Regions from separate parts of the Alteromonas sp. BZK5 genome, predicted to be linked through region 2. Evidence: predicted binding sites of a transcription regulator. Region 2 holds the regulator's gene; each other region holds the start of a gene.
The links. Region 2 encodes FliA, which starts transcription of late flagellar genes. Its sites were predicted from a motif close to CTAAAGNTNNNNNNNNNNNNGCCGATA; they were not measured.
Positions count from the first base shown of each region.

Region 1: the regulator FliA is predicted to act here: its motif matches at 2,254-2,280, upstream of BIZ39_RS19430 (DUF5610 domain-containing protein).
Region 3: the regulator FliA is predicted to act here: its motif matches at 6,899-6,925, upstream of BIZ39_RS14135 (DUF3530 family protein).
Region 4: the regulator FliA is predicted to act here: its motif matches at 5,847-5,873, upstream of BIZ39_RS00110 (flagellar protein MotY).

Region 1 covers NZ_JACSOE010000120.1:677-7,396, reverse strand. The annotation lists gene BIZ39_RS19435 (RNA recognition motif domain-containing protein) at 367-831, shown strand; gene BIZ39_RS19430 (DUF5610 domain-containing protein) at 911-2,224, opposite strand; gene trmA (tRNA (uridine(54)-C5)-methyltransferase TrmA) at 2,418-3,515, shown strand; gene fabR (HTH-type transcriptional repressor FabR) at 3,626-4,222, opposite strand; gene BIZ39_RS19415 (acyl-CoA desaturase) at 4,564-5,691, shown strand; gene sthA (Si-specific NAD(P)(+) transhydrogenase) at 5,871-6,720, shown strand, end outside.
Region 2 covers NZ_JACSOE010000018.1:58,364-67,026, forward strand. The annotation lists gene BIZ39_RS07555 (chemotaxis protein CheA) at 20-2,254, opposite strand; gene BIZ39_RS07560 (protein phosphatase CheZ) at 2,267-3,022, opposite strand; gene cheY (chemotaxis response regulator CheY) at 3,057-3,440, opposite strand; gene BIZ39_RS07570 (RNA polymerase sigma factor FliA) at 3,477-4,208, opposite strand; gene BIZ39_RS07575 (MinD/ParA family protein) at 4,205-5,071, opposite strand; gene flhF (flagellar biosynthesis protein FlhF) at 5,077-6,486, opposite strand; gene flhA (flagellar biosynthesis protein FlhA) at 6,516-8,615, opposite strand.
Region 3 covers NZ_JACSOE010000049.1:25,753-34,415, forward strand. The annotation lists gene BIZ39_RS14110 (PhoH family protein) at 1-188, opposite strand, end outside; gene BIZ39_RS14115 (hypothetical protein) at 710-2,107, shown strand; gene BIZ39_RS14120 (DUF4019 domain-containing protein) at 2,109-2,900, opposite strand; gene rapA (RNA polymerase-associated protein RapA) at 3,230-6,091, shown strand; gene rluA (bifunctional tRNA pseudouridine(32) synthase/23S rRNA pseudouridine(746) synthase RluA) at 6,146-6,862, shown strand; gene BIZ39_RS14135 (DUF3530 family protein) at 7,012-7,899, shown strand; gene BIZ39_RS14140 (hypothetical protein) at 8,042-8,365, shown strand; partial or broken gene BIZ39_RS14145 (MFS transporter) at 8,409-8,663, shown strand, end outside.
Region 4 covers NZ_JACSOE010000001.1:20,557-29,219, forward strand. The annotation lists gene BIZ39_RS00085 (FecR family protein) at 1-469, shown strand, start outside; gene BIZ39_RS00090 (TonB-dependent receptor) at 689-3,622, shown strand; gene BIZ39_RS00095 (bacterioferritin-associated ferredoxin) at 3,884-4,078, opposite strand; gene BIZ39_RS00100 (peroxiredoxin) at 4,354-4,959, shown strand; gene rnt (ribonuclease T) at 5,034-5,669, opposite strand; gene BIZ39_RS00110 (flagellar protein MotY) at 6,011-6,883, shown strand; gene glpQ (glycerophosphodiester phosphodiesterase) at 6,921-8,117, opposite strand; gene gloA (lactoylglutathione lyase) at 8,250-8,645, opposite strand.

The DNA of each region.
Region 1 (6,720 bases), on a different contig from region 2:
TGACTCACCCTGTTCGAGTGAGGTGCGCATTTTACATCGTTTGTTTTCGATGTCAACCATGTTTTTAAACTTTTTATTTGTTTGAAAACTTGGTTTCGCACTTGTTGCTGAGTTGACTTTGTTTTTCTCGAAGCCCCCTCAGAACGTGGAGCGCATTATAGATACCTCTTGTGAAAGATCAACACTTAAATTGGATTTTTTTGCTTTTTAAGCCACTTTTGGTGTTAACCGCTCATTTCTGCATCATTTCTCGTTGCTCAATGCATCTTTCGACTAGTTTTTTCACATTTTATTGTTCAATTTGTTACAAATGAGTAAACTATGTACAGCCTCCAACACCATAATAAACAATAGAAAGGTAGGTATATGAAAGTAGGCTTTATTCAATGCGCTGTTATTAGCGCTATCTTTGCAATTGCAGGTTACTTGTTATTTTCTTCTGCTAGTTTAAACGTCCATGTTCCACTAACCGTCTCAGCAGCTCTGCTGATCAGCGGTATCGTTACTCCTTGGCTAGCGTCTCTTATTCAAAGTCCATCTTCCTCAGATGCCAGAGCACATTCTAATGACGGATCAGTAGAAACCTTATACGTGGGTAATTTGCCTTATAGAGCAAACGAAAACGCAGTAAAGGAATACTTCAGTAGCTTTATTGAAGTACAGTCGGTTCGCTTAATGAAGGATCGTAAAACTGGAAAAAGAAAAGGATACGGTTTTATCGAAGTTGTAACTGACGACTTAAACAGCGTAATCGATAAAACTAACGACTCAATCTTCCAGGAGCGAACCCTAAAAGTTCGCCCTGCAAAGGACAAAGTCGAACACGCATAATTTTGTGAGTACGGTTTATAGGCTATAAAAAAGCCCGGTTAGCTTTCGCTACCGGGCTTTTATATTAATAAATAGTTAGTTATTCACTTGTCTCAACAGATTGAGGAAGTCCATTAAGTAACGTTTGATTGAAAGCATGAAACCTATTTATAGCAGATACAAGATCTGGCACTTGCACGTCTTTCATCTCATTAATCAACCCACCTATTAAGGTATTATAGTCTTCGTTACTTCCTAACGTACTTTCGGCATTAGCAAAAGTATCCATCATCTTTTCTAGATATTGCGCTATAGGGCTAACCACATTTCCAAACTTCGAATTATCGCTTTTGTCTTCATTGTAATGTTGGATGTTCTCATACGTCTTTAGTACTTCGGTCTGTGTTGTTCTATTTAACTGTAACGCGTAGCCAACTAACTCTTTATCGTCAAAGCCTAAACTTAACGCTTCTTCAAATGCTTTGTCGATGTCACCACTGTAAAAGGTGTCGGCGAGATCCTGAACTTGACCAACCAAATCAGCTATCGACTCTAACTCATCTTCATCAAGCTCGCCTTTCAATGTAAAGCTAATACCGCTTCGCTCATAGTATTGGTACGAAGTTTGTTGTTGGTATGACGCTGAAAAATTGTTTTCGCCTTGCTCGTCACTACCGCCTGATTGCTCCTGAGATGCCTGTGCTTGGAAATTAAGTTGTTGAGACGCTTGGAACGAGCGAAGACTCTCAAAACTAAAACTCACTTCGTCGCCATCTTTAGTTCGAATCAGCAAGCTTCCGCTTTTCTCATCCGATGCAGCTACCGCGTTTAAGGACGAAAGCGTTACAGCGTTCGGCTGCTGGCGACCAAATATGTCAGTTTCCAGATCGTTTATTCCTGTATCGATGAGATCGCGGCTTTTTGTCATCCCTTGCTCAATCTCTTCATTCATGAAACCAGCGAGGTCTTTTTCAGCCATAGCGAATCCACGGCTTACGCCTTCTCTCGCTTGGCTAAATAAGCCATTAAGCTTTTCTTCGCTGGCACCACCGTTTGCCGCACCTCTAATGACGCCACCTACGAACTTAAGTACGTTTCTGGCAACTTTTTCAAAGTCGAACAAACTGTTCGACTTATCTTCAATGCTTTTCTCTTTGGCTTCTTGTGGCTTTTGGCCATCTATAACTAACGCTTGGTTAAGGCTGCTACTCACCACACGTAAGCCGATGCTAGTTTGGCTACTTGAAACAGATACTGATGCCGCTTGTTGTTTCGAAAATTCAGCTGCTTGCTTCAATCCATCTTGCTGCAACTGCTTTTTCAATGCTTCGTTCGGGTGAACAGATGCCTTTTGATCTGCTTTTTGATCAACCTTTTGATCGCCCATGAAAGCCTTAATTTGACCCACGTTCATAATTTGATCCTCACTATCCTCTTTCTTATTATCGGCAAAGAATCAGTATTGTTTAATTTTAATACAGCATTTTTTACTACAACTTCTTTAATAATACTTCCCGAGCAATAGTTGTGCATAAGTAGGTAGCGCGTGTTGCAGTTATTTTTTAAGGGGCTACAATTCGCGACCTTAATATTGAATGGAGAATTTTATGACCGCTGCCGAACAACAACGCTATCAAGCTCAGTTGGACGAAAAAGTAGAACGTCTTACTGCGTTACTTTCTCCGTTCAATGCGCCTGACTTAACCGTATTTCCATCGCAACCAACACACTACCGTATGCGCGCCGAATTTAGAGTATGGCATGAGGGCGATGATTTGTTTCACATCATGTTCAACCAGGAAACAAAAGAAAAGTATCGCGTAGATAGCTTTCCTCCTGCTTGTAAAGCAATAAACGATGCTATGGCGCTGTTGTTAAAAGAAGTAAGACCAAATGAAGCGCTAAGAAAGAAGCTTTTTCAAATCGATTATCTTTCTGCACTATCTGGCGAGCTTGTCATCAGCCTTTTATACCATCGTCAACTAGATGAGAAGTGGCAAAAGGCTGCAAAAGAATTAAAGGCGAAACTCGAGGCTCACTTTCCGAAAGTAAATATTATCGGCCGTGCGAGAAAACAAAAGCTTATTATCGACAACGATTTTGTTATTGAGCGCTTACCCGTTAATGGCAAAGAATTCATATTTAAGCATATCGAAAATAGCTTCACTCAGCCCAATGCCAAAGTGAACTGTAGCATGATTGAATGGGCACTAGATTGCGTAAAGCCGCTCTCTGGCGATTTACTGGAGATGTATTGCGGTGCAGGTAACTTCTCACTGCCGCTAGCGCTTCACTTCGATAATGTTGTGGGGACCGAAATAGCCAAGCCCTCTGTACAAGCTGCGCAGTTTAATATTGAACAAAATCAGCTTAATAATGTGAAGATCGTAAGACTCGCCGCTGAAGAATTCACTCAGGCTATGAAAGGTGAACGTACGTTTAGTCGCTTAGAAGGCATTGATCTGAGTACATATAATTTCACAACTGTATTGGTTGACCCACCAAGAGCTGGGTTAGATGAAGACTCGCTTAGAATGATTCAGGATTACGATAATATCGTGTATATCTCGTGTAACCCTGAAACGTTGGCGCAAAACCTTGAGCTTTTAAGTGAAACTCACGACGTTGCTCAATCGGCATTATTCGATCAATTCCCGTTTACTCATCACATTGAGGCTGGCGTTTTACTTACACGCAAAAGTTAGTTTTGGTACAAATTGACAAGGCCTTTGGAGTCACAAAGGCCTATGAAGACGTATTAAAATAAGGTGGCTTTGATTAGAGCAAACGATGTGGACTTAAACCACTAATTCAATTATACGCTTTTTTGCGTTGCACCTAGTTGAACGAAGCGAAGCTGCGCTTTCACTCTCTCACCGATTTCTCGGCGAAGTTTATCGTCTGCTTCTAATGCCTCTGCCCCAGCACTGAATACGAGCCTTACCATAGCATCAGCTTGAAGCTGCGCGCATGCGTATTCTACGCCCTGCTGTTCAATAATGTAGTCGGTCAACTCGTCGATGAAGTGTTGAATCTCTCTAAATACTGCCAACCGATAAGCCGACGACGTACCAGTATGCTCGCGTAGTAATAAACGAAATACGTTTGTATTTGCCGCAATAAATTCCATGAAGGTTTCAACAGAAGTATGTATTACGCCGCCTCCAGAGGCTATCCGCCGCCTTGCCTGACGCATAAGCTGCCGCAATGCTAAACCGGCTTCATCCACCAGCGTTAAACCCAATTCGTCCATATCTTTGAAGTGTCGGTAAAAAGACGTAGGTGCTATACCTGCCTCTCGGGCAACTTCACGCAAGCTGATTGCCGATAAGCTGCGATTTTCATCGAGCAAAGAAAACGCAGCATGAATGATATTTTGGCGGGTTTTTAATTTCTGTTCTTGTCGACTCACATTCGCACCATAGGTTGATTAGCTCTGAACGGCTTGATGATTTTTAGCACTTAGGGTTGAAGCCCTTACGTCATCTGTATAGCCATTAACGCAATCAAACTTCGTACATCAAAGACTAGCATGTGTAGTTTATCGCAACACACACCAGTGGGGAAAGAGAAACAGAATCATCTCTTTTATAAACAAGCATTAAGCAGAAAAAGCCACAATTAACGAGCGCTTCAGCGTAGCTTTACTATAATTAAACTTTACACATGTAAGCAGAACTAATCTGGGTTTTGCTTGCCTGAAGCCTCGTAAAACGATAAATTAGCGAACAGTTGTAAGCCAAGTTGTATAAAATGAAAAAACCTCCTCTTATCCTTACTAATGTGCTGGTATTTATTATATCTGGCGCAATTGCGTTTATTGGTGTGCCGCTATGGGTGGCGTATCAAGGCATCGATTGGGCAGAAATCGGTGCGGCTATATTCCTATTTTACTTTACCGGTATGTCTATAACTGCCGGCTACCACCGCTTATGGTCGCATAAAACTTACGACGCCAATGTGGTTGTTCGTGTGATCCTTGCGGTTGGTGGCGCTATGGCGCTGCAAAATAGTATTTTGCACTGGTCGTCAGATCATCGCGTTCATCATCGTCATGTTGATGATAACGACAAAGACCCCTACTCTGCCAAGAAAGGGCTTTGGTTTGCGCATATCGGCTGGATGTTGCGTGAGTATCAGGCCAAACGTTACGATGACTACAGTAACTGTAAAGATCTTCAAAAAGATAAAGTGGTGATGTGGCAGCATAACTACTATTTGCCCATCGTGCTGGCGGCCAACTTTGGTATCACAGGTCTGCTGGGCTATTTAAATGGTGACGTATTAGGCATGATCTTGGTAGCCGGTGTACTTCGCCTGGTGCTAGTGCATCACGTAACTTTCTTTATCAATTCTCTTGCTCATTTTTGGGGTAGCCAGCCTTACACCGATAAGAACACAGCACGAGATAACGGTATTCTTGCGTTTTTTACCTTTGGTGAAGGTTATCACAATTACCATCACATCTTTGAGTACGACTATCGTAATGGCATTCGCTGGTATCAGTTTGATCCTACAAAATGGCTTATTAAGGGATTATCACTGGTAGGACTGACATCCAACCTTCGCAAAGTGCCAGAAGAGCGCATCGAGAAAGCGTTAGCAGCAATGCAGCTGCAAAGAGCAAGTGAAAAAGTATCGCTACTGCCTAATGCTGAAGAAATGATGCATACCATTCAAGAAGAATACGACTTGTTAATGCAGCGCATGAGTGAATACTACGCCACGAAAAAACGTGTTATGCGCGTTAAACAACGCACCCTAAAGCGCAGTATCGAAGGGCTTGAGCTTGCATACAAGTACAAAGAGCTGAAACACGCATTTGCTGTACAGAAAGAGAAATGGACACAGTTACATAGTTTGTCATTGCAAATGGCGTAAATTAACGCCCTCTTTTATACGTTTGAACGCTAAAAACCACATAAGTGTCTGCTTATGTGGTTTTTTTTTATTCTATAGTTGGATAAGGTCGTTATACTAAAACCAGAATCATTCATTTTGTATTACGGCTAACCTAGTGGTGACATCGCATTACAAAAGTAACAACATGGGAAAGTAAGATGGCAACGAAGCAAAAAACCAAAGCCCCGTCGTATCATTACGACGCTATCGTTATTGGCACAGGTCCTGGTGGAGAAGGCGTTGCAATGCAGCTTGCCAAAGCCGGAAAAAAAGTGGCGGTTGTTGAGCGCTACGAGGCAGTGGGAGGAGGTTGTACCCATTGGGGAACCATTCCATCGAAAGCACTTCGTCACTCAGTAAGTCGTCTTATTGAATATAACTCTTCTCCCTTGTTTGCCGACAACCATTTAAGTAAAAGCCTTACGTTTTCAGACATCATGCGCCATGCTAGCGGTGTGGTGAAAAGCCAAACTCGACTTCGCTCTTCTTTCTACGACAGAAATCGTGTGACGCTATTTCACGGCGAAGCCAGTTTTGTAGATGCGCATACGTTAGAGATAACCCGTAAAGATGGCTCTAAAGATACTGTCACTGCGGGCCAAATTGCTATTGCCACAGGGTCGCGTCCTTATTGTCCTAAAGACATCGACTTTAATCACCCGCGTATTTATAACTCAGACACTATCCTATCTTTAGATCACGATCCCAAATCAATAATTATCTATGGCGCTGGGGTCATTGGCTCTGAATATGCCAGTATTTTCAGAGGACTAGGCGTAAAAGTTGACCTCGTTAACATGCGCGATCGCTTACTGTCATTTCTTGATGACGAGATATCAGACGCACTCAGTTATCACCTGTGGAACAATGGCGTACTCATCCGGCACAATGAAGCCTATTCTTCGGTTGAAGCTACCGATGACTCGGTTATTTTAAACTTAGAGTCGGGCAAGCGTATGCGCGCAGATTGTCTCTTGTTTGCTAACGGAAGAACGGGTAATACAGATA
Region 2 (8,663 bases):
TTCCTGTTAATTCATCGCCTTACTTGATGGGTTTACGCGCATACCGTTTAAGCAGGCTCGGAATATCTAAAATTAGTGCAATTCCACCGTCTGATGTAATCGTGGCTCCCGCCATACCAGGCGTGCCTTGCAATAATGCATCAAGAGGTTTAATAACCACTTCTTCTTGGCCTATTAGCGCGTCTACTACGAATCCTACTTGTTGTGTACCAATTTGCACCACAACAACGTGTCCCTTTTCTCTATCGATGTTTTTGGGACCTCGAATCAACCATTCACCAAGGAAGAACAACGGAATTGCTTTTGAACGAACTATCATTGTTAGCTGGCCATCGACCGTGTTGGTCTTTTTGATGTCCATATTTATTATTTCGTTCACCGCACCTAATGGTAACGCAAAGGTTTGTTTTCCTACAACAATCATTAGCGTCGGAAGAATGGCTAGCGTTAGCGGAACTTTGATATCCAGTCGCGTGCCTTTTCCTAGCTGTGAATCAATGTTCACGGTGCCGTTAAGTTGGTTAATTTTGGTCTTAACCACGTCCATGCCCACACCGCGACCAGAAATATCACTAATTTCTGTTTTGGTTGAGAACCCTGGCGCGAATATCAAGTTAAACGCTTCAACATCCGACATCCGTGCTGCTGCGTCTGCGTCTAGTACACCGCGACTAATAGCAATTTCTTTAAGCTTTTCAGGATCCATTCCTTTACCATCATCTTCGATGGTTAGAAGAATATGATCGCCTTCTTGAGATGCCGATAGCTGAACCGTACCCATGCGCGGCTTACCCGCTGCAGCACGGTCATCAGGCATTTCAATACCATGGTCGACGGAGTTTCTCACCAAGTGCACAAGTGGATCGGCCAGTGCTTCAACCAGGTTTTTGTCTAAATCAGTTTCCTCACCCACAAGCTCAAGGGTTATTTCTTTTTTCAAGCTTCTAGCGAGGTCTCGAACAACGCGAGGGAAACGACCAAACACCTTCTTGATAGGTTGCATGCGGGTTTTCATTACCGCACCTTGCAAGTCGCCCGTTACCACATCTAAGTTGGCAATGGCTTTGGACATGCTTTCGTCGTTACTGTTGATACCCAAGCTTATTAGCCTGTTTCTCACTAGTACGAGTTCACCCACCATGTTCATAATTTGGTCAAGGCGCTTGGTATCTACACGTACTGTAGTCTCAGCAGGAGGGGCAGCTGGTGCCGCCTTCTTCTCATCTTTTTTAGGCGCTGCTTTTGGTGCAGCAGGTGCGCTTGCTTTAGCTGGCGCTGCGGCGCTAGGAGCAGGCGTCGCTTTTGGCGCAGCTGGCGCTGCTTGTTTCGCTTTTTGAACCGCTTCTGTTGCTGCCTTATCTACAGGAGGCTCTGGCGCCTTTGAAACGGCTCCCTGCTTGGTAGGCCCTTGCCCTGAGCCATGCAGTTGGTCAAGCAGTGCTTCAAATTCGTCATCGGTGATTTCTTCATCACCAGCTGCACTCGGCGTAACTGGTGCTGGAGCTGGTGTATTTGCCTTTGGCGCAGCTTCTTCACCACCAAACTTGCCTTTGCCATGTAAATCATCGAGCAGCGCTTCAAATTCTTCGTCGGTGATATCGTCGTTATCACTATCGGCAGCAGGTGCAGCAGCCTTTGCAGGTTCGCTTTTAGCCGCTGAGGACTGTCCTGGTGCCCCAGAGCCATGAAGCTCATCAAGCAGCGCTTCAAACTCATCTTCAGTGATTTCGTCAATACCGCCGCTATCACCAGAACTTGGTGCCTGTGCAGTAGGCTCTTCAACAACTAATTCTGGCTCTTCAATCGCGGGCTCAGGTTCTGACGCCGGCGCGCTTTGTTCACCAAAAATATTCTCATCTGGAGATTCCGGGCGACTTAGTTTGTGTAACAAGTCTACTAGGTGTGCATCTGCTGGCTCTAATGGATCCCGAGCTTTCACTCGTTCAAACATTTCAACCACAACATCTGTGGCTTGCAGAATAATATCCATCAGTTCAGGGGTTAGTGTTCGTTGACCGTTACGCATTACGTCAAAGACGTTTTCCGCACCGTGACAAATTTCTACTAACTCGGTAAGAGACAGGAACCCTGCTCCCCCTTTAACTGTGTGATAACCACGGAAAATTGCATTCAGCAAATCCGCATCTTCAGGATTGTTCTCAAGATCAACGAGCTGTTCTTGTAATTGTTCAAGTATCTCTCCAGCCTCAACTAGAAAGTCCTGTAATATATCCTCGTCAACATCAAACGACATGCGCCCGCTCCCCTAAAAACCTAAGCTAGACAGAAGATCATCTACATCATCTTGGCCTGACACGACGTCGTCGCGATTATCGGCATCAATGATAGGGCCTTCTGCCTCTACACCATCAACCTTATCGGCCTTAACGCTGGATGGTTTAGTTTGTTCTGCACCGTCGCGTTCACCAAACATGGTAAGCATGTTAACTAAGCTGTCTTCCACTTCTTTAACCAAGTCGATAACGCGGCGAATAACCTGACCAGTTAAGTCTTGATAACCTTGAGCCATCAATACTTCTGTAAGTAACTGTGTAAGTTTAGCTGACTGTGCCGAACCTTCTTCCAACAATTCGTCTAAGTCTGCGCATAAAGCCTTGAATTCACCCAACTCTATTTGGCGATTCATCAGCTTCTTCCACTCAGGCATAACCTTTTCGATGCGCGCCGACAGCATTTCAGCTATAGGCATGCTCGCTTCAACGGCATCCATAGTAGTATTAGCAGCTTTTTCAGTTTCTTCAATTACGTAGGTTAGGCGGGATTGTGCATCGGGAATATCATCGGTCGCGAGATGTTTAATGCGGTCGTCTATTTGGAAATTATTCAGCGCGTCATGGAGCTGACGCGTCAGTTTCCCTACTTCGGCAAATAACTCAACGTTTTCTTTCATTGAGGCCGCTTCTAATAGGGCATTGGCTGAATCGTTATCACCCTCTTCAAGGTAGGTGACAAGCTGTTTTGCTTCTTCCAACGAAATTGGAACGTTTACACTCGTTGACATCCAGTAAACCTCATTTCTCTGGTGAGCGTCTGGATCAACCTAAACGTTCGAATATTTTATCTAATTTTTCTTTAAGTGTTGCTGCAGTGAACGGCTTAACAACGTAGCCATTAACACCTGCTTGCGCTGCGGCTACAATTTGCTCTTTCTTCGCTTCGGCAGTAACCATAAGTACTGGTAGGTGCTTGAGTTTGTCATCGGCTCTAATCGCGCGAAGCAAGTCAATACCCTGCATACCAGGCATGTTCCAATCGGTAACTACGAAATCGAAATCACCTTGCTGCAACATAGGCAATGCAGTACTTCCGTCATCCGCTTCCTGGATGTTGGAAAAACCCAAATCTTTAAGTAGGTTTTTGATGATACGTCTCATGGTTGAAAAATCATCGACCACGAGAATTTTCATGCTTTTGTCCAAAATAGCCTCCAGTGAGGGGTTAATTGTTATTAATTTCTATTCTTCGTCAGCTTGCCACGACTTCATTCGTGATTTGAGTTTTAACATGGCCTGACTGTGAATTTGACTGACTCTCGATTCACTTACATCAAGAACCTCACCAATTTCTCTTAGGTTCAGCTCTTCATCATAATACAGCGAAAGTACAATCGCTTCTCTTTCAGGTAATGTCGTAATTGCATGGGCAAGCGCTTTTTGGAAAGCGCCTTGCATTAAATCTTCCAGTGGTGCGTCGCTACCTCGATTTTGCTCTGTCGAAATAACATCTTCTGACACACCTAAATCTTCAATACCTAACAGCTTTCCGGCATTTACTTCATTAAGCATTTGGTGATAGTCCTGCAAGCTTACATTAAGCTTATCAGCAATATCAGAATCTCTAGCATCGCGACCTGTTTCGCTTTCTACTTGCGAAATTGCTTCAGTGATCGCTCGGCCATTTCGGTGAACTGAACGCGGTGTCCAATCCCCTTTGCGAATTTCATCTAGCATAGCACCGCGGATGCGAATACCTGCAAAGGTTTCGAAGCTGGCACCCTTGGAGCCATCAAAGTTTCGCGCGGCTTCTAATAATCCAATCATGCCTGATTGAATTAAATCGTCTACAAGAACACTAGCCGGCAATCGCGCTATCAAGTGATGCGCTATACGCTTAACCAATGGCGCATGTCTTTCGACTAACTGCGCTTTATCGGTTTGTTGTTGATAAGCGGCTGCCTTGCTGTTCAACGCTGACTTCCTACGGCTTTTTCTGCAACTAATTGTTCAATGAAAAACTCTAAATGGCCACCTGGCTGCGCTGGAATAGGCCATGTTAAGGCTTTACTTGCCAACTGTGTTATTGCAACGGCTGCCGGTGAACCTGGGTAAGCATCGACAATGGCAGTTTGTTTACGCACTGCTTTACGAATGTTCTCGTCAAACGGTACTGTCGCCACTAATTCTAGTGCAACATCTAAAAAACGCCCTGTCACTTTGCTTAATTTACTAAATAGTTCTTGGCCTTCTCGCACGTCGCGCACCATATTAGCCACAACTTTGAAGCGGAAAACACCGTGCTCTCTATTCAGAATTTTTATCAATGCATACGCATCTGTCAATGAAGTAGGCTCGTCACACACAACGACCATGATGTCTTGTGAGGCTTTTGAAAAGCTCAACACCATGTCTGAAATACCTGCCGCTGTATCAACAATAAGCACGTCAATTTGCGAGCGTAGCTCACTAAAGGCACGAATTAGGCCAGCGTGTTGCGTTGGCGACAATTCTGCCATCGACTGCGTGCCTGATGTGGCAGGGGCAATCTTTATTCCGTGCGGACCGGTCACTAATACTTCATCAAGTGTACATTCGCCGGAAAGCACGTGGGATAAGTTTTTCTCAACACGCAAACCTAACATAACGTCTACGTTAGCAAGACCGAGGTCCGCATCGAGAACCATTACACGTTTACCTTGCTTCGCCATGGCGATAGCGGTGTTCAATGTAATGTTTGTTTTACCTACGCCACCTTTGCCACCGGTGACGGCGATTACTTTGATTAACCGTGATTGCTTCATTTTTCTTAAGCTACTCGCTTGGTCGTCAATCATACTGCTTATGCTGTTTTAATTGCGTTGTTACCACTAGTATGATTCAAACCGTACTTTTTATAAAGCTTTGCAGCAGCGGAAACCAAAGATTTCGCTTCTGCAATCTTAATGTCTTCAGGTACTTTTTGACCATCGGTGACATAACTAACCGGTAATTGGTATTCAACCGCTGCACTAAGCACCTCTCCTAAAGAGTAGCACTCATCTAACTTTGTGAAAATACAGCCACTTAGTTCAATATCATCATACGCTTGAATGATTCTCTGCAAAGCAGGATATTGCGTATTTGCTTGCGCTACCAAATATTTTTTAACATTTGGCATTTGTCCGTTATCAAACTGCTTAATTTGTTTAATTAATCGACTATCTCTTTGACTAAATCCAGCCGTATCAATCAATACTAGTCGCTTATGACGAAGTTGGAATAATAAATCCGCAAGTTCTTCACTAGTCTGCGCTTTTCTCACCGTGCAGCCAATAATCTTTCCGTATGTCGCTAGCTGCTCATAGGCGGCAATTCTATACGTATCAATGGTAATCATCGCAACCGACTCTGCACCGTATTTCTGCGCATAGCGGGCAGCAAGTTTCGCAACGGTAGTTGTTTTACCGGTACCTGTTGGTCCTACTAATGCAACAGCACCTTGTGCGCTAAGTATATCGTTTCCTGTCACATTTATGCGATTAGCCAATAGGTTAAGAAGATATACCCATGCATCTCGTTCGTTGTAATGTGACGGCGTATAGCTAATAAGCTGTTTCGCTAACGCGTTGCTTAACCCCATATCGGTTAAACGGGTGATTAGATATTGATGAACAGGTTTTTGACGTTTGTTCTTAGCTTCCATCAAGTCGGCCACTTGATATTGCAATACATCGCGAAGAGACGCTAACTCTTCCTTGATTTGCGCAAGCTCCGCTGACTGCGTCACAGGGGTATCATCCATACTAGACGCTTGATGCTCTGGGAAAGCGTTCTGACGAACTGGTTCATGAGAAGACTGCTGGGCTTCTACGTCGTCAATAAAGGCTTCTGAGAAGTCTAAGTGCGAAGCAATTTCATTGGCGTGCTTAGCATTCGCTGTCATTGGTTGGTTAGGTTGCGCGGGACTCGTCACGCCATTATTTCCACCGTGCTGCTTTTCTAGCAGTGCTTTAAGGCTATCAGGACCGTCGTCACCAATGATTTCGCTCAAGCTAGGCACTGCCTTTTGACCAGGTGTTTTTGTAGCGGCTTGTGGAGACGCTTTCGGCGTAAACAACTTCGCTTCAGGCTCTTTGTCGTAGGCTGCGACAAGCTCAATACCGTCAGCAACTTTGCGATTTGACATGATCACAGCGTCACTGCCCAATTCAGCTTTAACTTGGCTTAACGCCTCACGCATATCTTTGCCGAAGAAACGTCTAATTTTCATTGCAACCTCTCCAATCACCCAGTGTCAGATTATTGACCGACCGAACTGACTATTTTTATTTGTTTGTCGTCAGGCACTTCTTGGTAAGACAGAACATGAAGCCCAACAACCGAATATTTTAAGAAGCGAGACAGAACGGGTCGTAGCATGCCTGAGGTAAGGAGTACTGCAGGCTCTCCTTCTAACTCTTGCTGCTGACTGGCTTGCTGCAATGATTTTTGCAGCTTGTCTGCCAGGCCTGGTTCTATGCCAGCGCCATCTTCGCCACCTGCTTGAAGTGACTGGTGCAACATCTGTTCCAACTCTGGCGCCAAGGTTATGACAGGTATCTCTTTTGCACCTTGAGTAATTTCTTGGACAATTAAACGTTTAAGGGCAATACGCACCGCAGACACTAAAACATCGGGGTCTTGGCTGCGCGTGCCGTACTCACTGAGTGTTTGCACGATTGTACGCATATCGCGAATAGGCACGCCTTCAAACAATAAGGTTTGCAGTACTTTCACGACGGTGCTTAGCGGAAGAATGTCTGGTACTAATCCTTCAACCAGTTTCGGATGCTGCTTGGCAAGCATATCAAGAAGTTGTTGGGCTTCCTCGTGCCCTAATAATTGATATGCATTGTTAGAGAGTAATTGGCTTAAATGGGTCGCTACAACGGTCGCAGCGTCTACTACTGTGTACCCAAGGGTTTGGGCATGCTCCCGTTTGTTGGGCTTAATCCATACTGCGTCTAAGCCGAACGCGGGGTCTTTGGTGGCACGCCCTTCTAATTTACCGAACACTTGCCCTGGATTAATAGCAAGTTCTTCATCGTGACTGATGATGGAATCCCCAATCGTTACGCCTTGCATAGCGATGGTGTAAGTGTTGGGCTCTAAATCCAAGTTATCGCGAATGTGGACAGGCGGAATAAGGAAACCCAGCTCTTGCGATAGTTTCTTACGTACGCCTTTAATGCGCGTCAACAACTCGCCACCCTGGGATTTATCGACAAGAGGAATTAAGCGATAGCCCACTTCCAATCCGATGGTATCTACCTGCTGAACATCATCCCAGCCAAGCTCTTTCACTTCAGGCGCAACCGATTCATCTTTTACCACATTGTCTGGCACTTTGGGCTCTGCGGCCTTTCTCTTTTCTTGGACCGACTGCCAGTAAGCAAAGCCTGCAATCAAGAATGAGAACCCTAAGAATGCGATATGAGGCATCCCAGGAATGATACCCATCACAAATAGAACGCCCGAGGCTATATAAAGAGCTTGATTATTACCAAGCTGACCGCGGATTTCTTTGCCCATTTCCTGAGTCTCGTTTTCACGAGTAACGATAATGGCTGTAGCGACCGAAAGTAACAATGAAGGAATTTGCGCCACCAAACCATCACCGATGGTCAATATGGTGTAGATTTCTATAGCGTTACCGAATGAAAGCCCGTGCTGAATCATGCCAATAAAAAGACCACCAACAATATTAATCAGCATGATGAAAAGGCCTGCGACCGCATCACCCTTTACAAATTTTGACGCACCGTCCATCGACCCGTAAAAATCCGCTTCTGCGGTAATCTCTTCACGGCGTTTACGTGCTTGATCTTGATCTATATACCCTGCATTTAAATCAGCATCTATGGCCATTTGCTTACCGGGCATAGCATCTAACGTAAAGCGAGCGCTTACTTCCGAAATACGTCCTGCGCCTGCGGTTACAACTTTAAAGTTGATAATAAGAAGAATGGCGAAAACAACAATACCTACGGCGTAGTTACCACCAATCACGACCTCACCGAAGGCTTCGATAACTTTACCTGCTGCATCGCCGCCTTCATGTCCGTAAAGTAAGACAACGCGAGTAGAAGCCACGTTAAGCGCTAGTCTCAATACGGTAGCGATAAGTAACACCAAGGGGAAAATGCCGAAATCTACTGGACGCTGGGTAAGTACAGCCACCAAGATAATGACTAGCGACAACGCAATATTAAAGCTAAACAGCACGTCCAGTAAGAATGGCGGCATAGGCAATATAACCATGCCCATAATTGCCAAAAGGACGATGGGTGCGCCTAAACCACTGGTAAAATTTTGCAGCTGATTTTTATCGAATCGCTGAAGATAACCGGATAACTGCATGGCTTGGTGTCTCTCTATCAGAAAATTGACGCTTTATGTGAAACTGAA
Region 3 (8,663 bases), on a different contig from region 2:
CGAATGGATACCCGTGCATCACGCGCCACGTCTTTTTTGCTGTCTTTGATGTAGTCGAGCTCTTCCAATACGGTCATTGGAATAACAACGTCATGTTCTTTAAAGGAGAGAAAAGCGTGAGGTTCGTGCAGCAGAATATTGGTATCGAGGACGTAAATCTTAGTATCGGTAGAATTTTTTCTTGGCATCCTTCACTCCGGTAAATAAAGCCAGGTTAGACGTATTGTTCATTTATGAACGCACGCGCTAACAAGCTACAGTTACGGTTGTAGGAGAATGCCGCTCGAAACAGGACTTCTTCCCCTACTCGCGTCGACTGAGAAGCAGTACTACTCTTCCTGCCTCAAAGGTTCGTTTGTTAAATTAGCGAACCCTTAATTCCACCATAATCCAGTTTTTGAGATTTAGCACTGTTTTTTCTTTTTTATTTTTCGTTAGAGCAAGTGATAAGCGAAGAACCGTCCATTCACGTTATATGAGATAGCACAGCGCTCCCATTCTGCATTAACAAGAAACTGGCATACTTGGTTCGTAACAAATGCTCACACTTTAACTACAGTTAGCGCAGCTTTAGTTGCGTTTTTAATACCCAAATAGGCTAAGGTGTATTTGTTGAAGCGGTGAATTAAACACGGGTGCTAACCCAATGCCACAACACCTCAATAAAGTGGATGCGTTTAAATTAATAACACTCAGGGAAAGATCAGCTATGAATTGGCTTAACATCACAAAAATAAAAACGGCCATAAGCATGACGTTAGCGCTACTGGCGTGCTTTAACGTTGAAATTGCATGGGCAAATAGCCAAGCGCTCAATGATTCTTCCCCTTCTAACATTCTAATCAAGGTTGAGAAAAGCACGGCTGATACGTCTGAAAAATGGGTAGTCACTTACACATTAACTACGCCAGCCAAAACGCTGGCTTTTGTTAGAAACCCAGATACATCAAGAACAACACGTTGGTTCGCGCAAGACAACGACATAGAAATCGTCTTTGATAACGTCAAACACCAAGAACTTGTACGTTCGAAGTCAGGCAGGCCCCTCTCTACCGTGTCATTTTTACTGACGCCCACCTATAAACTCTTGGGTAAAGATTACGCACCATTTTCTCCTTTTTCTGATGGTGGAAATGCCTTTCACTCTGGGCGACTGTTTGCTTGTGCTAATACCTGTACTGAAGAAGATCATAAATGGCACCTGACACTCAATGTTCCCAGTGATGAACACATATTGATGAATGGCAAAGTAATGAAAAGCAGCGTGTCGTGGACAGATAACAATGATGGAAGAGTCGTGTATGTGGGTAAGCAACAGCCAATTATTACCGATGATGTGGTTGCCTTAATTGATCCCGGGCTTCCTGAAAGCATTAAAGCTTCGCTAGAAGAAGATATACCCAACATGATGGCGTTTTTCTCCCATTCTCTTAATCCGCTTAAGGGCGAAAAGCCCATGTTATTTGCCTCTTACGCAAACGTAGACGATCACTCTACACAAGGCGGCACACTACCTAACCAGATATTTATGCATTGGAACAGACAAGACTTAAATGAGCAGGCCGATAACAGCAGCTTTGTTAGCCAAACACTTTGGTTCTTTGCTCACGAAGTCGCCCATTTATATCAGCCCGGCAGTACCGAAGGTGTATCAGAAAACGAGGAGCAGTCTTGGCTGCACGAGGGCAACGCCGACTACTTTGCGGCCATCGCCATGAACTTCCTCTACGAAGACGCCAATAGCTATGTTGGAAGCCGAATGACCCGCGCTTTCGAGAGCTGTACTGAAGGGCTGGCGCAGACTACGCTAGCTCGTGCTTATAAAAACGGGCACTTCAATCTTTATTATTCATGCGGGATGATAATGCACCGCGCCATCGATAGCGTGGTGCAACAAAAAACGTTAGGTGAGGAGTCGCTGTTCACCGTATGGAAGCGACTTCAAAAAGCAGTGAATAGTGGCATGCCATCTGGCACAGCGACGTTCCTAACCTTGTTAGAGCCCTACAATGCACCTGAACTTATCAAAGCCATCAACAATGCAACGAGCGATGATGCTTTCAAAGCCATTCAAGGAATTGAAACTTTGTACCAGTTACCTGAGTAGGCTACTTAATGAAGTAGCCTATTGCTTTATATTCGCCATCAACTTCCACCATAGAAAGGGTCTCTACTTTCATTGTGATCTGGGAATCAAAGTCAGTGGTGAACGACAAAATTAGGTAGTTTCCTTTAGGCAATCCAGGCAGTGAAGTTGGCGCTTGTGCTAACGCGATTTCCCTCGACTTGGCTGCCCCCAATGGCTCCCTGACTAGCTGCATCGCCTCGGTCCATTTAGCTATTGAAATACCGCTTCTAAAAATAGCCCCACTCTCTTTCCAGCTTTGTTCATATTCACCGCTGTCGATAAGTTCCAGCCAACTTGTTGCATCTTCAAGGACTTCGCTACTGACATTAACTGGCTTGCCAGCTTCAATTACTTGGTTGCTACCATTGTTCGCATTGACCGTTTGCGCATAATAAATAGCAGCAAACAAACTGATGGCGAGCGCTAGCGTGATCCAAAGAACATGTTGGGGATTCAACGACGTTGGCCGGTCACCCTGCAGCTTAATTGAATGATGAGCTGCGGCATTCTCGCCCGCAGTAGAAGTTTGCGAGGTTGGCTGCCCTTGAGCATGACTTGTAGTGGCGTGGGTTTCCCCCATTAAAAGCGCATCGGGCGTCGTTTCGAAAACTGAAGCAAGTGCGCCTATTGAATCGTGTGATGCAGATTGTGTTTTCTCAATTCGCTGAATAGTACGCAAACTCAACCCAGAAACATCTGCCAGATGCTGCTGACTCCATGCCCTAGCATTGCGAAGTTGTATAAGCTTTTGACTGTCTACTTTCATATCCATCTCGCGCTTCCTCCTGTTAGCTGCGATTCACATACGTTAAAAACGTAACGCGGTTAACAGTAAGAAATATCCATGGTCAGTGATACGACAGTTTTACGCCAACCCTGTGACAAAGCAAGCCTGATGGGCACGTTAACGTTCTTATTCTTTTGCTACCAGCATTCTCGTTGTGAAGCAAAGAAGACCTACTAGTGCTAATCGTCTTGTTAACGCAGGGCATAGGTACTCAATCCCCCCACCTGCAACCGCAAATCAAATGAGCTAGTATTAATGACTTATCACAACGCAATGCGTACAATACCGCCCCCCGAAAAATAGGTTGGTGATTTATGAGTTCAGATAGTCAATTTTCAGTTGGTCAGCGTTGGTTAAGCAACACAGAAATAGAGCTGGGGTTAGGTGTCGTTATTGGTAGCGACTTCCGTTCTGTCGAAGTGTTGTATCCAGCAACAGGCGAAGCGCGAAAGTATACTAAGCAAGATGCGCCGCTTACGCGACTAATTTTTGAAATTGGCGAAACGGTCAAAAGCCAAGACGGCTGGGAAATGACCATTACTGAAAAAGAAGAAAGCCAAGATCTTTTCATCTATCACGGGCTTCGCGAAGACACCAAAGCGCAAGCGCGATTACCTGAAACCATGCTAGACAGCCACATTCGCTTGAACCAACCTGAAAAGCGCCTGTTCAGTCAGCAATTAGACAACCCTAAATGGTTCGATTTGCGCGAGCGTGCTTTAGATCATCAATACGATTACTTACGTTCAAACACCATTGGTCTTGCAGGTGCGCGCATATCGCTTATTCCGCACCAACTCCACATTGCGTCAGAGGTAGGCGGCAGACACGCACCGCGCGTATTACTTGCCGATGAAGTAGGACTTGGTAAAACCATTGAAGCCGCATTGATTATTCACCAGCAGCTTAAAACAGGCCGTGCAGAGCGCGTGCTTATTTTGGTTCCAGACTCGCTCATGCACCAATGGTTAGTTGAAATGCTTCGCCGCGTTAACCTTCCTTTTGCCATTTACGATGAAAGTCGCTGCGAAGCCATAGAAAAGAGCGAAGGCTTAGAAGATGACGAAACGTCTGACGCGAGCGCTGTGAATCCATTTGAAAACGACCAGCTGGTACTTTGCAGTATCGACTTCCTAAGCAAAAGCGAAAAACGCCAGCAGCAAATTCAAGCTGCAGGATGGGATTTAATGGTTGTCGATGAAGCCCATCACCTTGCGTGGTCAAGTGAGGCTCCCTCAGCCGAATACCTGTGTGTAGAAGCATTAGCCAACCAAACGCCTGGTGTATTACTGCTTACCGCAACGCCTGATCAACTTGGTCACGAAAGTCACTTTGCCCGCTTGCGCCTGCTCGACCCGGCTCGCTTCCATAGCTACGATGCATTCTTAGATGAAGAATCGAAATACAGCCAACTGGCCGATGCGGTAGCGCCATTACTTTCAGACGCCGAGCCTAACGACAAACAACGCAGCAAACTCGCAGAATTCGCGCCTGACGCAATGGAACATGCGGGTGATTTAAGCTCGCCGGAAAATCGCCATGCGCTGCTGCACCAACTTATCGATTGTCACGGCACAGGCCGTATGCTGTTTAGAAACCGCCGCGCCAATATCGAAGGCTTTCCGATGCGTAAATTAAGCGCTTACGAACTGGCTTTGCCTGAGGTTTATTCAGATGCAGTGAGCGGCGGCGACTTAACCTATTCACTGTATCCTGAACGTATGGCAAGCGTGGTTAACAGCTGGACCAAGCAAGACCCGCGCGTTGAATGGCTGCTTGATTTCATGCAAAGCGTTAAGCCAGAAAAGATTCTGCTTATTTGCGCAAGCGCCCGTACAGCGCAAGAGTTAGGTGAGGTTATTCGCACGCAAACCGGTATTCGCCACAGTGTATTCCACGAAGGCATGAGCATTGTGGAGCGCGACAAAGCGGCTCATTATTTTGCCGATGAGGAAGACGGCGCACAAATTCTACTGTGTAGTGAAATTGGTAGCGAAGGCCGTAACTTCCAGTTCGCTCACCATTTGGTGCTGTTCGATTTGCCTATTACGCCAGATCTGCTTGAACAACGTATTGGTCGTCTTGACCGTATTGGCCAAACCCAAACCGTACAAATTCACGTGCCGTATTTAGCGAAAACCGCGCAGCACGTATTACTAGATTGGTATCACGAAGGGCTGAATGCCTTCGAAAAGACCTGCCCCACGGGCTCTGGTGTATTCGACGACGTTAAGCCTCTGCTTATTGGTGCGTGCTTACACCCTGACGATATGAGCGCGCGTGACGAGCTAGTGAACATGAGTGTTACGCTTAATAGCCAGCTCGTAGCGCAGCTTGAAGCCGGTCGCGATCGTCTTCTTGAGCTTAATGCCTCGGGTGAAGGCCGCGTAGAACAACTGCTTGAAGACATTATCACCCTTGATAGCGAACAAGATTTGTCGCGCTTTATGGGTCGCGTATTCGATGCTATTGGTGTTCAGCAGGACGAAAAAGGCAATGACTGCTTTATTCTTATGCCAACCGAATCGATGGTGAGCCAGCTTCCAGGTCTTGACCCAGAAGGCATGACAGTCACTTACAAGCGCCGTGTTGCCACCACGCTAGAAAACGTGCAGTTTTTAAGTTGGGATCATCCACTTGTGCATACCGCCATGGACGTAGTACTCACCGACGTACACGGAAAGAGCAGCATGGGCTTCATTGCCGAGCCGTCATTGCCAAAAGGCGCTTATTGGGTTGAGGCGTTGTTTGTGCTGCAAGCGCAAGCGCCTAAAGCGCTTCAGTTGGGTCGCTTCTTACCTCAAACGCCCGTGCGCGTGTGTTTAGATGCGCAAGGAAACCCGTCTGAATTGAGCTTCGACGTTAAGCGTAAAATTGGACGTAAGATCTCGGCTCAGCTTCTAAAAGCCTTGCAACAACCGCTTGAGCTTGCCATTGAAAAGGCGCGTAAGCTTGCCCATCAGCAAGCCAACCAAAAGCAACACGACGCACTTAACAGCATGCACAGCACGCTTAACGAAGAAATACAGCGCTTACGCGATCTTCAAAAACGTAACCCTGCAGTACGTGACAGCGAAATAGAGTTTATTGAAACGCAAATGAGCGCCCTTGATAAAGTAATTCAGGATGCAGATGTTCAGCTGGACGCCATTCGTATTGTGGTAAATAACCCGTAGCCTCGAAAGGTTAAACATTCAAAATCGACTGTGAAGTAACGAGTACATAATGTAATGGCGAACCCAAGTTTTGTTTATAACCCACCGATGACACCTTATCTTGATATTTTGTATCAAGATGAGGACATGGTGGTTGCGCATAAACCTAGCGGGCTATTGAGTGTTCCGGGCAAAGCATTAGCGCACCGCGACTCGCTGATTAGCCGGGTGAACCGTGTGTACCCCACCGCCACAGTAGTGCATCGCTTAGACATGGCGACTTCGGGTATTTTGGTGCTGGCGCTTAATAAAGATAGCCATCGCCATATCTCGAAACAGTTTGAATTACGTCAAACTAAAAAGCGCTACTTCGCCCGGGTTCATGGACATGTAGAACAAGACAGCGGAGAGGTTAACCTTCCCCTTATTTGCGATTGGCCAAACAGGCCAAAGCAAATGGTAGACTTCGAGCGCGGTAAAAAAGCCGTAACGCACTTTGACGTCGTTGAGCGCACACTGGATGAAAAAGAGCGACCCCATTCTCTCGTTGCCCTTTATCCCATTACCGGTCGATCTCACCAACTGCGAGTACATATGCTTGCTTTGGGTCACCCTATTTTAGGAGATAGACTCTATGCCCACGAAGAAGCGTTATCCATGGCGTCTCGTTTACAGCTTCATGCTGAAAGCTTGAGTTTTTTGCACCCGACACTTGGGCACTGGCTGCACTTTAATGTCGCCATCCCTTTTAGTCCGTTTTGCCCAAAGCCGCTCTCAGAAAGTATTGAGTAGCGTTCTAACGCTACTCAACTTTATCAATAGACTCCATTTTAGTTTTAACGCACCCTGCCGATAACCTTCGTATACGCTTGATGTACGAATTAATTTGATGCTGTCAAAGCTGAATAGATCCAGATTAAGGTAAAGGCAAACCACATTTTATGAAAAGGCACGCTCTCCTTTTAACATTTGCTGTTATTGTTTCGCTATTGCCTATGACAGCTCACTGTGACTTTTTCACAGATGTTAGTCACGCCTATCTGCCTGGAGAAGTGAAACCTTTGATGATTGGAGAAGTTGAATCCCCAATTATTGAAATTGAAGCGCAAACACCATTACCTTTGGGTGTGGCTATCATACTCACCGAGCCTTTTCCCTCTAGCCTTACGCTCGCGCAGGGAAATAGCCTTGCCAACATGCTTGCAGAAAAAGGCTGGAATGTAGTGATAAGTCCGTTTAATTTGCCGGTCAATGTCACTTCCCAGCAGAACCTACCTGCTGAATCTACAAACACCGACATATCAGACTCTGAAACTACGTCTATGTCAGCCCAAAATATCCACCCCAGAAGTAATCAACTTACGCAGTATCTCAATTTCGAATCAGCAACTTCAGCACTGAGTTTACAACTCAATGCATTGAATAATTATTTACAAGACAATTCAGGCTACCGTATGGTCATTGCACAAGGCATGCTGGCCACAACTTACTTGTCCGTCGTAGAGCAACAGCCTCAACTTCATCCAGACACTTTCGTAGCCATTTCACCTTTTTGGCCAGAAGAATCAACGAATACATTAGTTATAGATAATATAGCGCAGTCCAGCTTTCCAATATTGGATCTGTCACTAAGTGGATTTAACGATTGGGCGAACAGTACCACGCAAAAACGAAAGATTAGCGCAAAAAACGCACTAAAAATGCACTATCGGCAAATAATTATCCCCAGCAATTTATTAGCCTTTAGTATAAAGGAGTTTCAGAAACCCCCTCATATTCAGATAGTTGCAAATAGTACTATTGGTTGGACTCGCCACCTAGGCTGGTAATTCGATAATTTACCGATTACGCTAAATTAGTATCCAAAACAATTACCTAAATTTAATGGTGTAAATAGCAAGCCTCTGTCCTAAGCAGTAAGATTGTTATGAACTATAATACTTTTAGCAAACATAAACGGTTGAGTTACTTGTGAGTGTTCAAGATTTCGTAGATAACAAAGCAAAGCAGCTGTGTTTCTATTTGAGAGCATTTTGGCAAGGAGAGCTTCCTATCGAGGAGATCGAGCTATTCTTTTGGGATAGTATGGAAGAATGGGGGCAAATTGATTACACCTTAACGCAGCCCTACACACAAAAAGAACGAGTTTTTTGGCATTTACTTCACCAAGTGCATTATTGGAATGAAGATAAGCTAATTAACGACCAGTTTCTTGTAGATGAACTAAATAACTGCGTGAATTTCCTTGAAGGTTTGGGTCATTGCCCACTCGACTGCGTAGGCATTCGTCCATAGTAAAACTTTCACTTCAACGCGTTATTGCTTCTCACTGTGGTTCATGGCTCAATATGCTTTTGTATTCTTGCCTAAGGCCGCAGTTTTGCTCAACGCTTTAAAAACGTTTAACGACAAACGATACCTCAGTATATTTCTTTTCGGCATTTCCAGTGGCTTCCCTTGGATCATGATTGGTTCAGTGCTATCTGCTTGGCTCAAAGATGAAGGTTTGTCTCGCTCGGCCATCGGCTTATTCGGCATTATTTTCGCGACATACTCTTTTAATTTCCTCTGGTCTCCGCTTGTCGACAAAATC
Region 4 (8,663 bases), on a different contig from region 2:
TTTTAATATGCAATATGTGGATGATAATGCGTTTGAGTTAGTGGTTACCGACGGAAAGGTATTGGTGAAAGACCGCTTTAAGGCTTCATCCTCAAATGAATCGCTCTTCACTAAACGTCCTGTTGCTGAAGAAGGGCTTCTTATGTTCGCGGGTGAAAAAGCCACTGTACAAGGTAAAGTGGAAGCCCGTGAAAGCATGTCTCAAAATGACATTGATGACGATTTAGCGTGGCAACAAGGTATGATTGTATTTAAAGGTGAACCGCTAGAGGCCGTATTAGCTGAGATTGGCCGCTATACACCCGTTCGCTTTAACATTTCGGACGAAAGTCTGCGCAAGCGACGTGTAGCGGGATACTTTAAGGTAGGCGATATAGACGGTTTGTTGTCTGCACTTAAGAGCAGCTTTAACATCAACTACGAGAAAGTCACAGAAACAAGTATTGAGCTTAAGCTAGCGAAAAGTTAAATATTTCTGAAAGATAGGTGCTTTCTACTATTCGTAGTTGGCATCAATTTCTTTAATGTGACAATATAATTAAAATAATAAGCACATCGATTTTATATCTTGCAATACAGCAATTTTGCGATAAGCAGGCAAACCAAAAAGGCAATAGAAAAGCTGCATGCCCTAGCGTGTTCGGCCCAATGCCTTTCGCAAAAAAGAATGCGCAAATTCTCCCGTATCTTGTCCCTCTCGGCACTTCACATAGCGTCCGGCTTTTTTCTTTTCATAGCACCAGCGCCAACGCTTCATGCACAAACAGACAGCCCTTCGCAATCACCCGACCAAACCGAACCAAAATTGGGTGCTTACAGCTTTTCAATACCCGCACAAAATGCTAATGAAGCGCTAACCGAACTAGCTAAACAGGCAAATACCACATTGCTTTTTCCTTTTGATTTAGCAAAAAAAGTGAAAACAAACGCATTGGAAGGTACGTTCACACTGAATGAAGCGCTGGCACAGCTTCTTGAAGGAACAGAATTGGCGGTAGTAACTGATGAAAGCGGTGCGGTAAGTATTCGTTCTCGTTCATCGTTAGTGGCGAAGGAAACACAGCCACAAGATACCGAAAAGAAAACAGACGAGGGAGGCAATGGACTTGAAAAAATTGCGGTCGTCGGTACTCGTAACTCGCCTCGAAGTGCTGTTGACTCACCAGTTCCTTTGGATGTGATTGGTTCTGAAACCCTCAACTCACAGGGAAATTCAGACGTACTTTCTATGTTAAGCGTGATGGTTCCTTCGTTAAACGTAAACGATCAGCCCATCAACGATGCCAGTAGCCTGGTAAGGCCGGCGAACCTTAGAGGCATGTCCTCGGATCACACGCTTTTGCTGCTTAACGGAAAGCGACGCCATCGCTCTGCGGTAATCACGTTTTTAGGCGGAGGTTTATCTGACGGTGCACAAGGGCCTGATATATCGGTTATTCCTGCCTATGCGCTAAAGCAAGTCGAAGTATTGCGAGATGGTGCAGCAGCCCAGTACGGCTCAGACGCCATTGCAGGCGTGATTAACTTCGTACTTAAGGATGCTCGTGAAGGAGGGCATGTTGCGCTGAAAGTTGGCGGATACAGTGAAGGCGACGGCGAACTGTTTCAAGTGCAGTTGAATAAAGGCTTTGCTATTGGAGAAAACGGCTTTTTAAATGCAACGGCAGAGTATCGTCAGCAAAATGGCACGTCGCGCTCTGTACAGCGGATTGATGCGCAGAACTTGATTGACCAAGGGAATGTGTTCATCGCGTCACCGTCCCAAGTATGGGGAGCGCTTGATGTTAACGAAGATATTAAACTTGCGCTAAATGCAGGCGCAGACATTTCGTCTAAATCACAATTTTACAGCTTTGCCACTGCAGCAAGAAGAGAAATAAACGGTGGTTTTTACTTTCGAAATCCGCAAACCCGAGAAGGGGTGTTCAGCCGTACCGACCCAAATACTGGGGAAAGTCGTCTGATTGTAGCCGATCTCGACGGGCTGGAAAGTGGAATTGCTTGCCCTTCTATAACCTTGTCTAGTAATAGCGTATTGCTGGACCCCACGTATCAACTTATTGCAGATAACACAACGGCGCTTGGTGCCAACTGTTTTGCTTTCAACGAGTGGTTCCCTGGCGGTTTCACACCAAAATTTGGGGGGACGATAACGGACGCTTCTGTTGCGATGGGCGTTAAACATGAGTTACCTAATGGCTGGGCGATGGATGCCAGTGCGACATTGGGCTACAGTGACATTGAGTACACCATCTCAAATACAGTTAATCCATCGTTAGGGCCACAAACGCCAACGTCGTTTTCGCCCGGTGGTGTGTCGCAAGTAGAGCGAACGCTTAACTTAGATTTTAACAAACTCATTCAAACTATTTTCGACGATCCGGTTAGCATTGCCGTGGGCTTAGAATGGCGTAAAGAAACCTATTTTCAAAAGTCCGGCGACGAAGCGTCATATATTGCAGGCCCTTTCGCTCTAGAGCCGCCACTTGGGTTGAACCAAGGCTTTTCCATCGGTTCCAACGGTTTTCCGGGGTATCAGCCTCAAAGTGCCGGGCACTGGAGCAGAAGCAATTGGGCTGTGTACGCTGATTTGGAATTTTATGTTACCGAAGCATGGCAGTTTGGCGTGGCCACACGTGTAGAGCATTTCAGTGATTTCGGCTCGACATTTGATGGCAAATTGAGTACTCGCTATAAATTAAATGATATTTTTGCATTACGCGGATCTGTAAACACCGGTTTTAAGGCGCCAACAGTGGGGCAGAGTAATGTTATCAACGTAACTACCGCCTACGGTGTTAACGGTTTGGAAGACCAAGCAACGCTGCCTCCAACTGATCTTATCTCACTGCAACTAGGCGCAACTCCGCTTACGCCTGAAGAATCGGTGAACTTTAGCCTCGGGCTTGTTATGCAGGCAAGCGAGAACTTTTTTGCGACGCTCGACTATTTCAATATTCGCCTTTCTGATCGCATTAGTACGACATCTGCAATCCCGTTAACCGACGACGACATTAGTGCGCTTATTGCCCAAGGGCGTCCAGATGCGGCGAAATATAATGCTGCAAAGTATTTTACAAATGACTTTGACACAAAAACTCAGGGTGTTGATTTAGTTGTTAACTACAATTTTGCGCTAGCTGATTGGTCAAATTCTTTACTTCTTGCCTTCAACTGGACAGACACACAAGTAGAGCGGGTTACACTTTATCCTGCGCAAGTGAGGGACGAAATACGGCTTCTACCTAATCTAACACAGGCAAGAATTCGTATGCTGGAAGATAACTTGCCTGCTCATCGAGGCAGTATCACGCTGGAGCAATCGAAAGGAAATTGGGCATTTACTTGGCGGCTTAACTATTACGATGAGTTTTATGAAGACCATCTTGATGCGTCCGCAGGCATGGACATATACGGCAATGCGTTAACCACATTCGATGCCCAAGTTGCATGGAAAGTACTGCCTCAAACACAAGTTACCCTCGGCGCCCAAAATCTGTTTGATTCGCTGCCTAATAAAAATCCTTTTCAAGGTGAAGTTGGCGCACTCTACCCACCTACATCGCCTAGCGGTATCAATGGGGCTTTCTATTATGCAGGCATTGAGTACACCTTTAACTAGGGCGTGTTTCAGCAAAGCTACGTAGTTAAATAGCACGCTGCACTCAGTGAAAGTAAGAAAATGAGCCTAGCTCTGAGTTTGAAAGGACAACAACCGATCGTTTTAGGTGACGATGTGAATATTACTTAGGTATTTAAACTAGGATATGACTTAGGCCACTTAAAGAAATAATCGTGATAATAAATATGGTGTTTTAAGTCTAGCCAAGGATGCTAAGAGCGATGACGTTGCGTGTTAAGAATACGCGGGTTGGCTAATTGCCTAGCCAACGTCTTTGAATAGGGACTCATCGACGATAGTTTGGTCAATGATCTGTTGCGCCATGTTGATGCACTTACCGCATTGTGAGCCAAGCTCTAAATGTTGACGTAACTCTCGCATATTTCCCACACCGTTTTCTTCAACCGCTGCGCGAATGCTTTTATCAGTTACCCCATAGCACATGCAAACAAACATTAAACGTACTCCAAATGAATCTGTAAATGATAATAATTGTTATTCTTTGCTTTGGCAAGTGGATAATGACAAATTTAATACAAGGTAATTGAAGAAAGACTGAACAGTGTGGGTGGATGTTAAGCGGTTATTGGTATGATCAGTAAAAAAACTCGTTGTTTAATATTGTTATTTGCATATTCGTACCTATTTTCTTTGAAGGAAATTTCTTATCAAAGTGGTTACGCAACGTAATCACTTCTATTATTACAATCCAAATATAAATGGAGAGACTCATGAGTGTATTAGTTGGCCGTCCAGCACCTGACTTTACTGCAGCAGCGGTACTTGGTAGTGGTGAAATTGTTGACACTTTCACACTAAGTGAAGCAATCAAGGGCAAGAAAGCTGTTGTATTCTTCTACCCACTAGATTTTACGTTTGTTTGCCCGTCAGAGCTTATCGCCTTTGACAAGCGTTTCGACGAGTTCAAAAAGCGTGGTGTTGAAGTGATCGGTGTTTCAATCGACTCTCAGTTCTCACACAATGCGTGGAGAAACACTCCGGTAAATCAAGGTGGTATTGGTCCGGTTAAGTACACCCTTGTTGCTGACGTTAAGCACGACATCTGCCAGGCATACGATGTTGAGCACCCAGAAGATGGCGTTGCGTTCCGTGGTTCATTCCTAATCGACGAAGAAGGTATGGTACGTCATCAGGTAATCAATGACCTTCCACTTGGCCGTAACGTTGATGAAATGCTACGCATGGTTGATGCACTAGCATTCCACCAAGAGCATGGTGAAGTTTGCCCAGCGGGTTGGACTGAAGGTAAAGCTGGTATGGATGCGTCGCCTGAAGGTGTCGCTAAGTACCTATCTGAAGAAGCAGACAAGCTATAAGCTAAACTGTTTAAAGATTATAAAAAAAACAGCGCCTTTTGGCGCTGTTTTTGTTTATATCAGTTTGAATAAAACTACTCTTTATTTTCTACAGGCCATCCGCCTAGCGCTTTATAGCGATTTACCATATAGCAAAATAGCTCGGTGGTCTTTTGGGCGTCATACAGCGCACTGTGCGCTTCACTTTGGTCAAATGCGATCCCCGCTGCACGGCATGCTTTTACCAAAACAGTTTGGCCTAAGGCCAATCCAGCAAGGCTGGTGGTGTCAAATGAAACAAACGGATGGAACGGCGTGCGTTTTATATTGCAGCGTTCTATCGCGGCATTGACGAAACTCTGATCGAACGTTGCATTGTGAGCAACAATAACTGAACGTTGGCAGTCTGCATTTTTTTGCGCCTTGCGGATGCCTTTACATAAGTCCTTCATGGCTTCGCTTTCTTCAATAGCCCCTCGCAATGCACAATTAGGATCGATGCCATTAAATTCTAAGGCTGCTGGCTCTAGGTTAGCGCCCTCAAAGGGGTCAATGTGATAATGAAAAGTTTGATCAGGATGAAGTATACCGTTTTCATCCATTTTCACCGTTACCGCGGCTAATTCTAACAGAGCGTCAGTGCCTGCATTAAATCCGGCTGTTTCAACGTCGATAACAACGGGAAAGTAACCTCGAAAGCGCTGGGAGAGAAGGGGCGGGTTGGCAGACATAAACACTCTTGTAAGACTCGATTGCGTTAATTGGTTGGTGACTAAAATGCGTACCAACCTGCGAAGCATATTGCGTAAAAGAATTATCGCAAGGATACTCTCGAGTTGCCAGTTGCAATTTATAAACTGTTAAATCAGGGGGCTAGCAAAAGTACAAAACGCGAATGGTATTAAACGCTAAACTTTTCTACAATTTGGACGATAATCAAATTAAGCGTGAAAAAATCATTAGGCACATTTCTTCTTTTTGTGTGAGCTAATTTGATTCATTATGTTCGGTAATTTGTGCACGTAGTGTTGTCTTTTACCTGTGTTAGTCTGATTTTCGTTATGGTGTCGAAATGGTGTCGAAATTAAAATACATCGCTTTATTGGGGATGCTGGGGTCATTGTCTTCCCACGCTGCCATGCGGCAATATTCTGCAACCATAGAAAGCTCCAACTGGCGAATAGACAAAGACACGCGACTTCAGTGTACCTTGAACCACGAACTACCCGGTTATGGCGAAGCCATGTTCACGAGCTCAGCGTCGAAGCAGCTTAATATGGAATTTGAACTGGACATGTATTTGCTGCCAAGCAAATTTGATATGGCTGCTGTTTATTCTGTACCACCTAAATGGATGCCCGGCGTTGCGCCTAAAACCATTGCCGACATGTCTATTCGTAAACAGTACAATGGCGACCTTCCGCAGGATGCGGCTTGGACTATGTTGTCTGAATTAGAAAAAGGCTTTTGGCCCACAATCTATTACCAAGATTGGTATAACAAATACGACCAAGTGAGTGTGGCATTAAACGCTAGCAACTTCTCTGGTGTGTATCGTGAATTTGTGAAGTGTGTATCGAACTTATTGCCCTTCGGTTTTGATGACATTGCCTACACGGTATTGTCGTATCAAAACAACAGTACAGAGCTAACCAAATATTCGCAGAAGCGCTTAACCATGATAGGTGAATACTTAAAAGAAGACAGCGAGCTTGAGCTTGTGCTTCTTGATGGTTACACCGATAGCTACGGCGGTCGCTATAATAATGAGCAGTTGTCTATTCGACGTGCTAACGAAGTAAAAAGCTATTTGACTACGCTAGGTGTACCTGAAGATCGAATTCAGTTGACAGGCCACGGTGAGAAACGCCATATTGCGCCAAACGATACGCGAGAAAGCCGCGCCCAAAACAGACGCGTGGTGGTGCGACTTTCAAAATCCTAGGCGCTAATTATCGCGCCTACACTCGCTTTAAAATGCGTTAGTTTAATTTTTCTCGCCACCTTAATACCGGTACTAAATGATCGGTGAAAACACCGTCAGCACCTACCACCTTGTCTAAAACTTCCAAGACTTGTTCTGAACTCATACCTGCTGGTAGTGCATCATGTCGGTAGGTGTAGGGGTGGATTGTCAGGTTATTTTCGTGGGCGTAGGCAATCCATGCCGCGGCTTCTATTTTTCCTTGAGTCATCGCTTCATTATCGAGTAAATGGCCTAACCAAGGGCCTATGCCATCGGCATACAACGCAACCTGCTGCATGCCTTCCTGAGTGCGCAGCCAGTTATAATCTGTGTCGCTTTCGCCCCAGTCGTTTTCGCCAATCAGCATCACAACTTTGCCTTTATAGCCCAGGGTTTCACGAACGCGCTTAACTTCGTTAAAATCGAAGCATTGCAGGTAGCTATTACCGCTCTCTCCACCAAACCCGTAAGCATTCAAAGCATCTACAACGATTTTACTGGCATCAACGCCTTCTTTAATGTGAAAGGCAGGGGACTTTACTTCAGGATAAACCCCGACAGACGTTCCAAATTGGCGATTTAGCTCGCTGATTAGCTCAAAGTGTTCATTTAACGTGGCAACTTTAAAATTAGCATGTGTGCCGCGGTACCTATCTTTAAAAACTTGCTTCCCGTCACTGTTAGCGCGCTCGTGTACCCGCAGTTGTCGCAGTTCTTCAAGAGTAAAATCACGCGCGTAATAGCGGCCGTCATCGCGGTGGCGTGCAGGAAACACATCTTCTACATTGGTGACCGTTTCTAAGTGGATGTCGTGTAGCACAACGGGTATGTCGTCTTTGGTGATAACAACATCTTGCTCAATAAAATCGGGGCCCAGAGAAAAGGCGAGGGTAGCTGCTTCAAGGGTATGCTCAGGTAAATAGCCCGACGCGCCGCGATGGGCTATCACGGTAAAGTGCGTTTCAACATTTTCTTTTGTGTCAGCGTGTATTTGTCCATTCTCGTTATTTGCAGCCATGGCCGAAAACGTACTGCCAGCAGCAACTGTACCGGTAAAAGCGACAACCAACGCTGGCAGAATAGCGGCCAGTTTTGCTTTTGGCTGACTGCGCAAGCCGATATTGTGCGCTGCTCGAGGCTTCCGACTTATCGCTGTTCTAGCTTGGCTTTTGTTTTTATCATTTTGCGAAAATAATAAGCGGTTACGTAGCATGTAGTATCACTCCATGTGGTTTTTATCGTTTTTCCAGAGCCGCACGTTTTTAAGTTGATAGTTTGGCGATTTAAGCGTTCAAATCGCTTTGACTACGCTGGCTGCATCTTCAGTTCTTGTTTTTGAGCCATTTCATAGCGAAATGGATTTATTTTGTATGAGTTCTATTGCATACCCATCGGGGTCGCGAACAAAAGCAATAACTGTGGAGCCGCCTTTTACTGGCCCCGGTTTACGATATACATCAGCGCCGTTTGTTTCTAAGTTTTCACAAAACTGATAGATATCATCTACCTCAATCGCAATATGACCATATGCGTTACCCTTATCGTAGGTGTTGTCGCCCCAGTTGTAGGTAAGTTCTATGACGGTACTCTCGGTTTCATCGCCATATCCCACGAAAGCTAGCGTGTATTCATACTCTTTGTTTTCAGACTGGCGAAGAAGGCGCATGCCCATGAGTGAGGTATAAAAGTGAAGAGAGGCCTCTAAGTTTTCAACTCGAAGCATGGTGTGAAGCATTCGCATAAGAGATTCCTTTTTTGA